4 regions of the Streptomyces sp. NPDC037273 genome follow, and region 1 is predicted to be linked to each of the others. Evidence: riboswitches for the same ligand, from Rfam matches in the RefSeq annotation. Region 1 holds a riboswitch; each other region holds the start of a gene.
The links. Region 1 has a riboswitch for cyclic di-AMP ahead of ACZ7G1_RS07755 (peptidoglycan DD-metalloendopeptidase family protein). Riboswitches for the same ligand answer to the same signal wherever they lie in the genome.
Positions count from the first base shown of each region.

Region 1 (2,188 bases):
CTGCGGCGCACCTTGTAGCGGCGGTGCGGGTCGTTCGACTTCACGTAGTCCGCCTCGATCGCCTCCCGCTCCACGCCGACGGCGAGCAGCGTGATCGCGATGGAGAGGCCCGCGCGGTCCTTGCCGGCCGCGCAGTGCATCAGGGCGGGGACGCTCTCCTCCGCCATGGAGTGCAGGATCCGGCTGTGCTCCGTGGTGCGCTCGACGATCATGCGCCGGTACGAATCGGACATCCGGTCGGCGGCCTTGCCCTCGCCGAGGATCTCCCGCAGCTGGGAGATCTCGCCGTCACGCACCAGCTTCCAGAACTCCTTGCCGTCGGCCGGGTCGTTGAGCGGTATGTTCACGTTCCGTACGCCGGGCAGCTCGACGTCCGCGCCCTCGACCTTCCGGTCCGCCTCGTTGCGGAAGTCGAAGACCGTGTGCAGGCCCAGCGTGGCCAGGAAGGCGGCGTCGCTCTCGGTCGCGTGGGCGAGGTGACCGCTGCGGAAGAGCCGGCCGGCGCGGACGGCGCGGCCGTCCGTCGTCGGCAGGCCCCCCACGTCCCGGAAGTTGCGGACCTCGGCCAGCTCGGGTTCGTTCGCTTCGATGGGCGGCACCTGCGGCAGCTGCTGCGTCACGGCTGCTCCTGTTCTGTTGATCGGTTCCTGTGCCAATCATCTCGGGTAGGGGGCCCCGCACGCACCTCCTCGCACAGGAATGGGTGATCTGTCCGTATTGAGACGTTCGGCATAACCCGCCCCGGTTGAAGGGGAGATGGCAAGCGGCGCGTGAGCAGCGTCATAAACGTGACGGACCGTGCCTGATCGTCTTTTCCAAATACCCTCCGGGAAAAGGAGACCGAGGGACCGTCATCAACGGAGGGTGACCGGAATTCCGCCCTGATATCGCCCCGTCAGGGAGTCCGGAAAATCCGTGGCTTGTTTACGCCGACCCCCCTCGTCTAGCGTCGCGATCAATCCGGACGGACCGCCGAATCCTGCCACCGCCCGGAATCCGCACTCATCCCATGCGTGGCAGGAGCGGGGGACCCAGGAAGTACGCCGGTCCCGCGATGCAGGACGGCTCGGGGTGAAGTCGCGTGAGAACGCGGCCGGGCATCTCCAGTCCGAACCCGACAGCTCACCTCGCAGGCGCCGGAGAGGAATTCGCCATGCCCGCGAAGGGTAAGCACCGCCGTCCCAGGATCAACCCCATCACGCGTGGATTCGTCGTCGCCGGCACCGGTGGCGCCGTCGTCGCCCTCCCGCTCCTGGGCGCGACCGGGGCCCACGCCGCCGAGCAGTCCGCTCCGGCCGCCGTCCCGGGCCAGGCCGTCACCGCCGCCGCCCAGGTGAAGGCCCCCGCCGCCGTCCAGGCCGCGCCCGCCGCCGCCAAGGCCGCCCCGAAGACGTACTCCGTCGTCCCCGGCGACTACCTGTCGAAGATCGCCGCCGACCACCACCTCGCCGGCGGCTGGCAGAAGCTGTACGCCGACAACCGCCAGGTCGTCGGCGAGAACCCCTCGCTGATCCTGCCCGGCATGAAGCTCACCCTCGGCGCCAAGAGCTCCGCGCCCGCCGCCCCGAAGAGCACCGCGCCCAAGGCCGCCGCGCCGAAGAGCACGAAGAGCTCCGCGAAGCAGGACTCCGGCAAGAACGGCGACACCTCCCGCGCCTCCCGCGGCAGCGAGCGCTCCTCCGCCCCGGCCGCCGCCACCACGGAAACCTCGGCCTCGCAGTCCTCGCAGTCCTCGGGCTCCACCTCCTCCTCCGGCTGGGTCGCTCCCGTCGCCGGCGGCGGCTTCTCCACCCCGTACCGCGCCTCCGGCTCCATGTGGTCCTCCGGCTACCACACCGGTGTCGACTTCATCGCCTCCTCCGGCACCACCGTCCGCGCCGTCGGCGCCGGCACGGTCGTCTCCGCCGGCTGGAGCGGCGCCTACGGCAACGAGGTCGTCATCCAGCACGCGGACGGCAACTACTCGCAGTACGCGCACCTCTCCTCCCTCTCCGTCTCGGCCGGCCAGAGCGTCAGCGGCGGCCAGCAGATCGGCCTCTCCGGCTCGACCGGCAACTCCACCGGCCCGCACCTGCACTTCGAGATCCGCACCTCGCCGAACTACGGCTCCGACATCGACCCGCTGGGCTACCTCCGCCAGCACGGCGTCTCCGTCTGACCCGGGCACCCGCTCGGCGGACAGCCTCCG
Region 1 covers NZ_JBVJVO010000002.1:561,177-563,364, reverse strand. Annotated here, with positions in the region: gene ACZ7G1_RS07760 (tyrosine-protein phosphatase) at 1-620, opposite strand, end outside; cyclic di-AMP (ydaO/yuaA leader) riboswitch at 977-1,149, shown strand; gene ACZ7G1_RS07755 (peptidoglycan DD-metalloendopeptidase family protein) at 1,154-2,158, shown strand.

Region 2 (2,188 bases), on a different contig from region 1:
CTCGTTCATGGTGTCCGCGCTGCCGTGCCCGAGCCGGTGCGCCGCCAGCAGCGCACCGCAGACACACCGCGCCCCGCGCACGTCGCGCAGCTTGTACGGGGTGTTCTGCCAGCCCCATTCCGTGAGCACGAGGCGCGCGTAGCCCAGGTGGACCGAGGGACGGAGGTCCGCGCGTCCGATACGGCGCCAGGCGTGCAGCCGGTCGGGCAGTACGGCTCCGACGCGGCCCGGCAGACGGCGCTCGACCGGGAGGGGCGGCGGCAGCGCGTGCAGCGCGTCCGCCACCAGCTGCTCCACCGGCACGCTGAGCAGCGCCCGCCAGCTCTCCGAGGGCGGCTCCGGAGCCTCGGGCGCGAGAGGCGCGAGCGGCGTGAGAGGTGTGAGGGGTGCAAGGGGTGCGAGGGGCGCCTCGGTGGTCAGGTCGATGACGATCCGCTGCCAGGTGGCGCTGTCGTACAGCGCGGCGGCCTCGCGGTCGACGGTGTCGGGGCTGGGCAGGGAGATGACGGGCGTCATCCGGCGGCTCCTCGGTCGGGGTGGCTCCATCTTTCAGGATGAATGTCGGGTTTGCGACTTTTGCCCTTGAGTGCACACCCGCCATCGAGCCCTTTTCCACCCACTCCGCCACTAACAGAATTACCGTGCATATTCGGACATTGGGCACCTGGTGATGCGACTCACTTTCCCGGATCCGACGCGGTGATCGAATTCTGCGCAGACCAGGGGGCACAAGGAAGTTGGAGAGCCGCCGGAGTGGGTCGATCTTGAATTCGCCGAATTCGGTGATCCATTCGCCGCACCACCGGACTCCGTCCCCTTGTTATCCGTCGCATTACTGGCCTACGGTCACCTCCATTCGAGCGGATCGCCGAATCCTGCCACCGCTCGAAATACCTCCCTTTTCACCCGACGGCAGGAGCGGGGGACCCACGAATACGCCGGCCCGGATATCCGGAACGGCTCGGGGTGCAGCCGCGTGCGCGCGGCCGGACACCTCCCGTCCGAACCCGACAGCTCACCCCGCAGGCGCCGGAGAGGAATCCGTCATGCCTGCTCACGGTAAGCACCGCCGCCCCCGACGCCGCCCCGTCTCCCAGGGCCTCGCGCTGGTCGGCACGGGCGGGGTCGCCCTCGCCCTCCCGCTGATCACCCCGGCCGTGGCCGGTGCCGCGCCCGTCTCCGGAGCCCCGGAATTCACGGCCCGCGCCGTCGCCGCCCCCGCCGCCGCGGCCCCGGCCTTCGCCCAGGCTCCCGCCGCTCCGGCCGCCGCCCGCAGCTATACCGTCGTCCGCGGCGACTCCCTTTCCCTGATCGCCCAGAAGAAGGGAATTCAGGGCGGCTGGAAGGCTCTTTACCGGGCCAACAAGAGCGCCGTGGGTGACAATCCGTCACTTATTCATCCGGGCCTTGAGCTGACGCTTCGTCGGGATTCCGCGAAGGCCGCTCCCGCCCCGGCGAAGAAGACCACCAAGTCCGACCGCGCGAGCCGCTCCGAGCGCCGCTCCGCCCCCGCCACCACCGGCGCGTCGGCCGCCCAGGCCGCCCCGGTGGCCGCGCCCGCCGCCGCCCCCGCCCAGGCGGCTCCGGCCCAGGCCGCCCCCGCGGCCGCCACCAACTACGCCGACAACCTGGACGGCTGGATCCGCGAATCGCTGGCCATCATGGCCCAGCGGGGCATCCCCGGCTCGTACGACGGCATCCTCCGCAACGTGATGCGCGAGTCCTCCGGCAACCCCCAGGCCATCAACCTGTGGGACTCCAACGCCGCGGCCGGTACGCCCTCGAAGGGCCTGCTCCAGGTCATCGAGCCGACCTTCCTCGCGTACCACGTGCCCGGCACGTCCATGGACCTCTTCGACCCGGTCGCCAACATCACCGCCGCCTGCAACTACGCGGCCGACCGCTACGGCTCCATCGACAACGTCAACGGCGCCTACTGACGCCCGAAGTGCCCGGTGAACCAGGAGGTGGCGAGCTCCGCCACCTCCTCCAGGGCCCCCGGCTCCTCGAACAGGTGCGTGGCGCCCTCCACCACGGACAGCCGGCTCTCGCAGCGCAGCAGTGACCGGGCCCGCCGGTTCAGGTCCAGGACCAGCGCGTCCTCGCCGCCCACCACGAGCAGCGTCGGTGCCCGCACCGCGGCCAGGCGGTCCCCGGCGAGGTCCGGCCGCCCTCCGCGCGACACGAC
Region 2 covers NZ_JBVJVO010000005.1:223,080-225,267, forward strand. Annotated here, with positions in the region: gene ACZ7G1_RS15890 (DUF6197 family protein) at 1-516, opposite strand, end outside; cyclic di-AMP (ydaO/yuaA leader) riboswitch at 860-1,042, shown strand; gene ACZ7G1_RS15895 (LysM peptidoglycan-binding domain-containing protein) at 1,047-1,940, shown strand; gene ACZ7G1_RS15900 (phosphoribosyltransferase family protein) at 1,934-2,188, opposite strand, start outside.
Region 2: linked by a shared signal. The riboswitch ahead of ACZ7G1_RS15895 (LysM peptidoglycan-binding domain-containing protein) and the one ahead of ACZ7G1_RS07755 (peptidoglycan DD-metalloendopeptidase family protein) in region 1 are both predicted to bind cyclic di-AMP.

Region 3 (2,188 bases), on a different contig from region 1:
TCATCGCGGAGACCGCGCAGAAGGCGGTCCTCCCGATGCCCGCCGAGCGGATCGGCGGGCTCCAGTGCGCGGCGCGGTACGAGGCGGCGCAGGCGGACGCGTTCATCGGCGGCGACCTGTTCGCCGTCCAGGACACCCCGCACGGGGTGCGGCTCGTCGTCGGGGACGTACGGGGCAAGGGGATGGACGCGGTGGAGGCCGTTGCCGTCGTCATCGGGGCCTTCCGCGAGGCGGCCGAACAGGAACGGACCCTGGAGGGCGTGGCCGAGCGCCTCGAACGGGCGCTGGCCAGGGAGGGCACCCGGCGGCACGGGCTCGACGCCTTCGAGGGGTTCACCACCGCCGTCCTCGCCGAGCTTCCGCGCGCCGACGGCAGCGGCACCTTCAGCGGTTTCGTACGGGTGGTGAACCGCGGGCACCCGCCGCCGCTGCTGCTGTACGCGGACGGGCACCTGGACCTGCTGGACCCGGCCGAGCCCGCGCTGCCGCTCGGCATGGGGGATCTCGCGGCCTGGCCTGACCGGGCCGAGGCGCGGCCCTATCCGCCGGGCGCGACCCTGCTCTTCTACACCGACGGCCTCTCGGAGGCGCGGAACGCCGAAGGCGTCTTCTACGATCCGGCCGAGCGACTGGCCGGCCGGATCTTCCCGGGACCCGAGGAACTCCTCGACGCGCTCGTGGACGACGTACGGCTCCACACCGGCGGCGGGTCGACGGACGACATGGCGCTGCTCGCGGTGAGCAGGCCGGCGGCGGGGCAGCCGGAGCGGCGCAGGACGATGCCGGTGGTGCCGCCCGGCGGGTCCGGTCACCAGGTGTAGTCGAGGGGTGTCACTGCGATAACAATTGACATAACGTCAGATCGCGAGGTTTCCCTTATCCCGTTCTGAACGGGGGTCAACTCGGGCGATTACCTCCCAATTCAATGAACGATCAAGCGGAACGGCTTGGAATCGGGACCCCCTGTCTATTAACGTTCGATAACGCAGCGCGGTCGTCACACCCGTCGCAAGAGGCGGCACCGTGCGCACGCGCCGAATCCTGAAAAGGAACCGGGGAACCACCACTTGGGGTGAATCGGGCCCCTTCGCACCCGTGCGGACCACGCACCCGTGCGGTCGAGCCCGTAGGAGACCTTCCTGCTCCGAACCCGTCAGCTAACCCGGTAGGCGAGAAGGAAGGAAAGGAGCGCGCCTCCGTGGCGTCCAACACTCCCGCACCCGAAGCCCCCTTCGATGCCTTCGGTGGTGGTGCGGGTCCCGCCGCCCCGGACACCGAGTGGAATCCCACCGAGGACTCCCTCCGCGCGCAGAGCCGCTCCGGCGGCCGCCACCGGGTCGTCAAGCAGCGCTCCAACTTCGCCCGTTCCTCCACCGTCCTCGGCGTCGGCGTGATCGCCGCCGTCGGCGCGGGCGGCCTCGCCACCGCGCAGGAGAAGCCCCCGGTCGCGATATCGCTCCCCGACCTGGACCTCCCGGACCCCCACGACCTCCCCGGCGTCGGCGACCTCCTCCCCGGCGAGGACAGCGCGCCCGTCAGCGCGGCCCGCGCCAACCCCAACCCGCTCACCGCCGCCACCTACACCACCGGCGCCGACGAGCAGGCCGACAGCGCCACCAGGACCGCGTCCGGCGCCGCCGACGCGGGCGAGGCCCTGCGCGCCCGCATCCTCCAGCAGGCCGAGTCGCAGCAGGCCTCCGCCGACGCCGCCGAGAAGGCCGCCGCGGAGAAGCTCGCCGCCGAGAAGGCCGCCGCCGAGGCCAAGGCCAAGGAAGCGGCGGCGGAGAAGGCGGCCGCCGACGCCAAGGCGAAGGCCGAGGCCGAAGCGAAGGCCAAGGCGGAAGCGGAAGCCGCGGCCAAGGCGGAGGCCGAGCGCCTCGCCAAGCTCGCCGCGAGCTACTCGCTGCCCCTCTCCTCGTACAGCCTCACCGCCACCTACATGCAGTCCGGCTCGATGTGGTCCTCCGGCTACCACACCGGCCTCGACTTCGCCGCGCCCACCGGCACCCCGCTCAAGGCCGTCCACGGCGCCACCGTCAAGTCCGCGGGCTGGTCCGGCTCCTACGGCTACCGGATCGTCCTGGAGCTCGCCGACGGCACCGAGGTCTGGTACTGCCACCTCTCCTCCATGACGGTCTCCGCAGGCCAGACCGTCGGCACCGGCGAGACCATCGGCCGCGTCGGCGCC
Region 3 covers NZ_JBVJVO010000006.1:21,946-24,133, reverse strand. Annotated here, with positions in the region: gene ACZ7G1_RS17550 (PP2C family protein-serine/threonine phosphatase) at 1-821, shown strand, start outside; cyclic di-AMP (ydaO/yuaA leader) riboswitch at 1,023-1,187, shown strand; gene ACZ7G1_RS17545 (M23 family metallopeptidase) at 1,199-2,188, shown strand, end outside.
Region 3: linked by a shared signal. The riboswitch ahead of ACZ7G1_RS17545 (M23 family metallopeptidase) and the one ahead of ACZ7G1_RS07755 (peptidoglycan DD-metalloendopeptidase family protein) in region 1 are both predicted to bind cyclic di-AMP.

Region 4 (2,188 bases), on a different contig from region 1:
GCGCCTGGCCCGCTCCTGCCCCAGCCTGACCAGGCCGCGCAGCACCTTGAGGTGGGCGTCGGTGCGCCGCTGCGCGGCCCGCGCGGCGCCCAGGGGTTCCAGCAGCGACCGCATGTCGAGGAGGTCGGCGGCCTCCTGCTCGGTGGGCTCGGCGACGTGCGCGCCCGCGTGCCGGCGGGTGACGACGAAGCCCTCGGACTCCAGGGTGCGCAGGGCTTCGCGGACCGGGACGCGGGAGACCCCGTACCGGCGTGCGAGCTGTTCCTCGGTCAGCCGGCCGCCCCGCTCGTAGACGCCGTTGACGATGTCGTCCCGGATCGCCGTGCATACCGAATGCGCGGGAATGCGCATGTCCGACCTCCGCCTTGGTCCGCGCGAGACAATTCGAGCGGCGCCTGTTCTGCGCCTGATCATCGACTCTATTGCAGCACGCCGGGATTTCCGATGCCCCGGGGGAATCCATGGCGGTATTCGACCGTGTGACGGCCGACGAAAAGCCCCGGCTCAGTACGAGCCGGGGCTTTTGCGACGCGGTGCGGAACCGGGCCGGACGGGGTCAGAGGTTGACGCCGCGGGCGCGGAGGTAGGCGATCGGGTTGATGTCGGAGCCGTACTCGGCGGTCGTGCGCGCCTCGAAGTGGAGGTGCGGACCGGTGGAGTTGCCGGTCGAGCCGGAGATGCCGATCTGCTGGCCGGGCTCGACGGTCTGGCCGACGTGGACGCCGATGGAGGAGAGGTGCCCGTACTGGGTGTACGTGCCGTCGTTCATCCGGATCACGATGTTGTTGCCGTACGCGCCGCCCCAGCCGGCCTCGACGACGGTGCCGGAGCCGACGGAGACGACCCGGCTGCCGTAGGCGGCGTGGAAGTCGACGCCGGAGTGGCTGCCGGAGGACCAGAGCGAGCCGCCGGTCTTGTAGCCGGTGGAGACGTACGAGCCGGCGACGGGGAGCTGGAAGGAAGCCAGACGGCGACGCTCGGCCTCGCGGGCGGCGCGCTCGCGCTCCTGGCGGATCTCCTTGGCGCGGGCCTCGGCCTTGCGCTTCGCCTCGGCCTTGGCCTTCGCGAGGGCGACGGCCTCGACGGCCTCCTGCTCCTGGGCGGCGGCCTGGGCGTTGATCCGGTCCACGAGGGAGGTCTCGGTGATCACCTGGGTGAGGCCGGTGTCCTCGGCGGAGCGGTTGTCCGTGTCGGCGGCGAGCGCCGGGGAGGCGAGGGTTCCGATGACCCCGGTGGTGGCGAGGGTCGCGACGCCGGCGATGCCCACGCTGCGGCGCGCCATCCGGCTCGGACCACGATGCTTCCCGGTGGCACGGGTGAACGCCATGTAGTGGCTGATCCTTTCCTTCCTTCTCGCCTACCGGGTTAGCTGACGGGTTCGGAGCAGGAAGGTCTCCTACGGACCCCTCCGTGCGGCACGAAGGCGTCCGATTCACCCCAGGGACTGATGTGGGTCCCCGGCTCCCCAGGCTCGCGCCTGACGGGGACTCGGCGATGACTGTCCGATGCCGCGGATGCGGCGGGTGCAACTGGCGAACAGCCGCACCGACGCTATGCGGATCGTCTTTCAATCACCAACCAGACACGCTTTTTGTAAGACATGCCACAGGGCAAATGATCATTCTTCTCATCAATACGGACATACGGGAGGACCCCGGCGAATCTGCTGCCGGGGCCCTCCCGTTGTCACGCCGGAGCCGGAATCAGCCCGTCACGACGGTCACTTCACCGATGCCGAGCGCCCGCACCGGCTCCGCGATCTGCGCCGCGTCGCCGACGAGCACGGTCACCAGCCGGTCCACCGGGAAGGCGCTGACCACGGCGGCGGTCGCCTCGACGGTGCCGGTCTCGGCCAGGCGCGCGTACAACTGGGCCTGGAAATCGTCCGGGAGGTGCTGCTCGACCTGGTCGGCGAGCGTCCCGGCGACGGAGGCCGCCGTCTCGTACTTGAGCGGTGCCACCCCCACCAGGTTCTGCACGGCCGTCTCGCGCTCCGCGTCCGTGAGGCCTTCGGCGGCGAGGGTGCGCAGCACCTTCCACAGGTCGTCGAGTGCCGGACCGGTGTTGGGTGTGTCGATGGAGCCGCTGATGGCCAGCATCGAGGCGCCGTTCCCCTCGGCGTCCGAGCGGAGCACCTGACCGAAGGCCCGCACGCCGTACGTGTAGCCCTTCTCCTCGCGCAGGACCC
Region 4 covers NZ_JBVJVO010000025.1:44,955-47,142, forward strand. Annotated here, with positions in the region: gene ACZ7G1_RS37185 (GntR family transcriptional regulator) at 1-351, opposite strand, end outside; gene ACZ7G1_RS37190 (M23 family metallopeptidase) at 557-1,327, opposite strand; cyclic di-AMP (ydaO/yuaA leader) riboswitch at 1,340-1,504, opposite strand; gene ACZ7G1_RS37195 (M16 family metallopeptidase) at 1,704-2,188, opposite strand, start outside.
Region 4: linked by a shared signal. The riboswitch ahead of ACZ7G1_RS37190 (M23 family metallopeptidase) and the one ahead of ACZ7G1_RS07755 (peptidoglycan DD-metalloendopeptidase family protein) in region 1 are both predicted to bind cyclic di-AMP.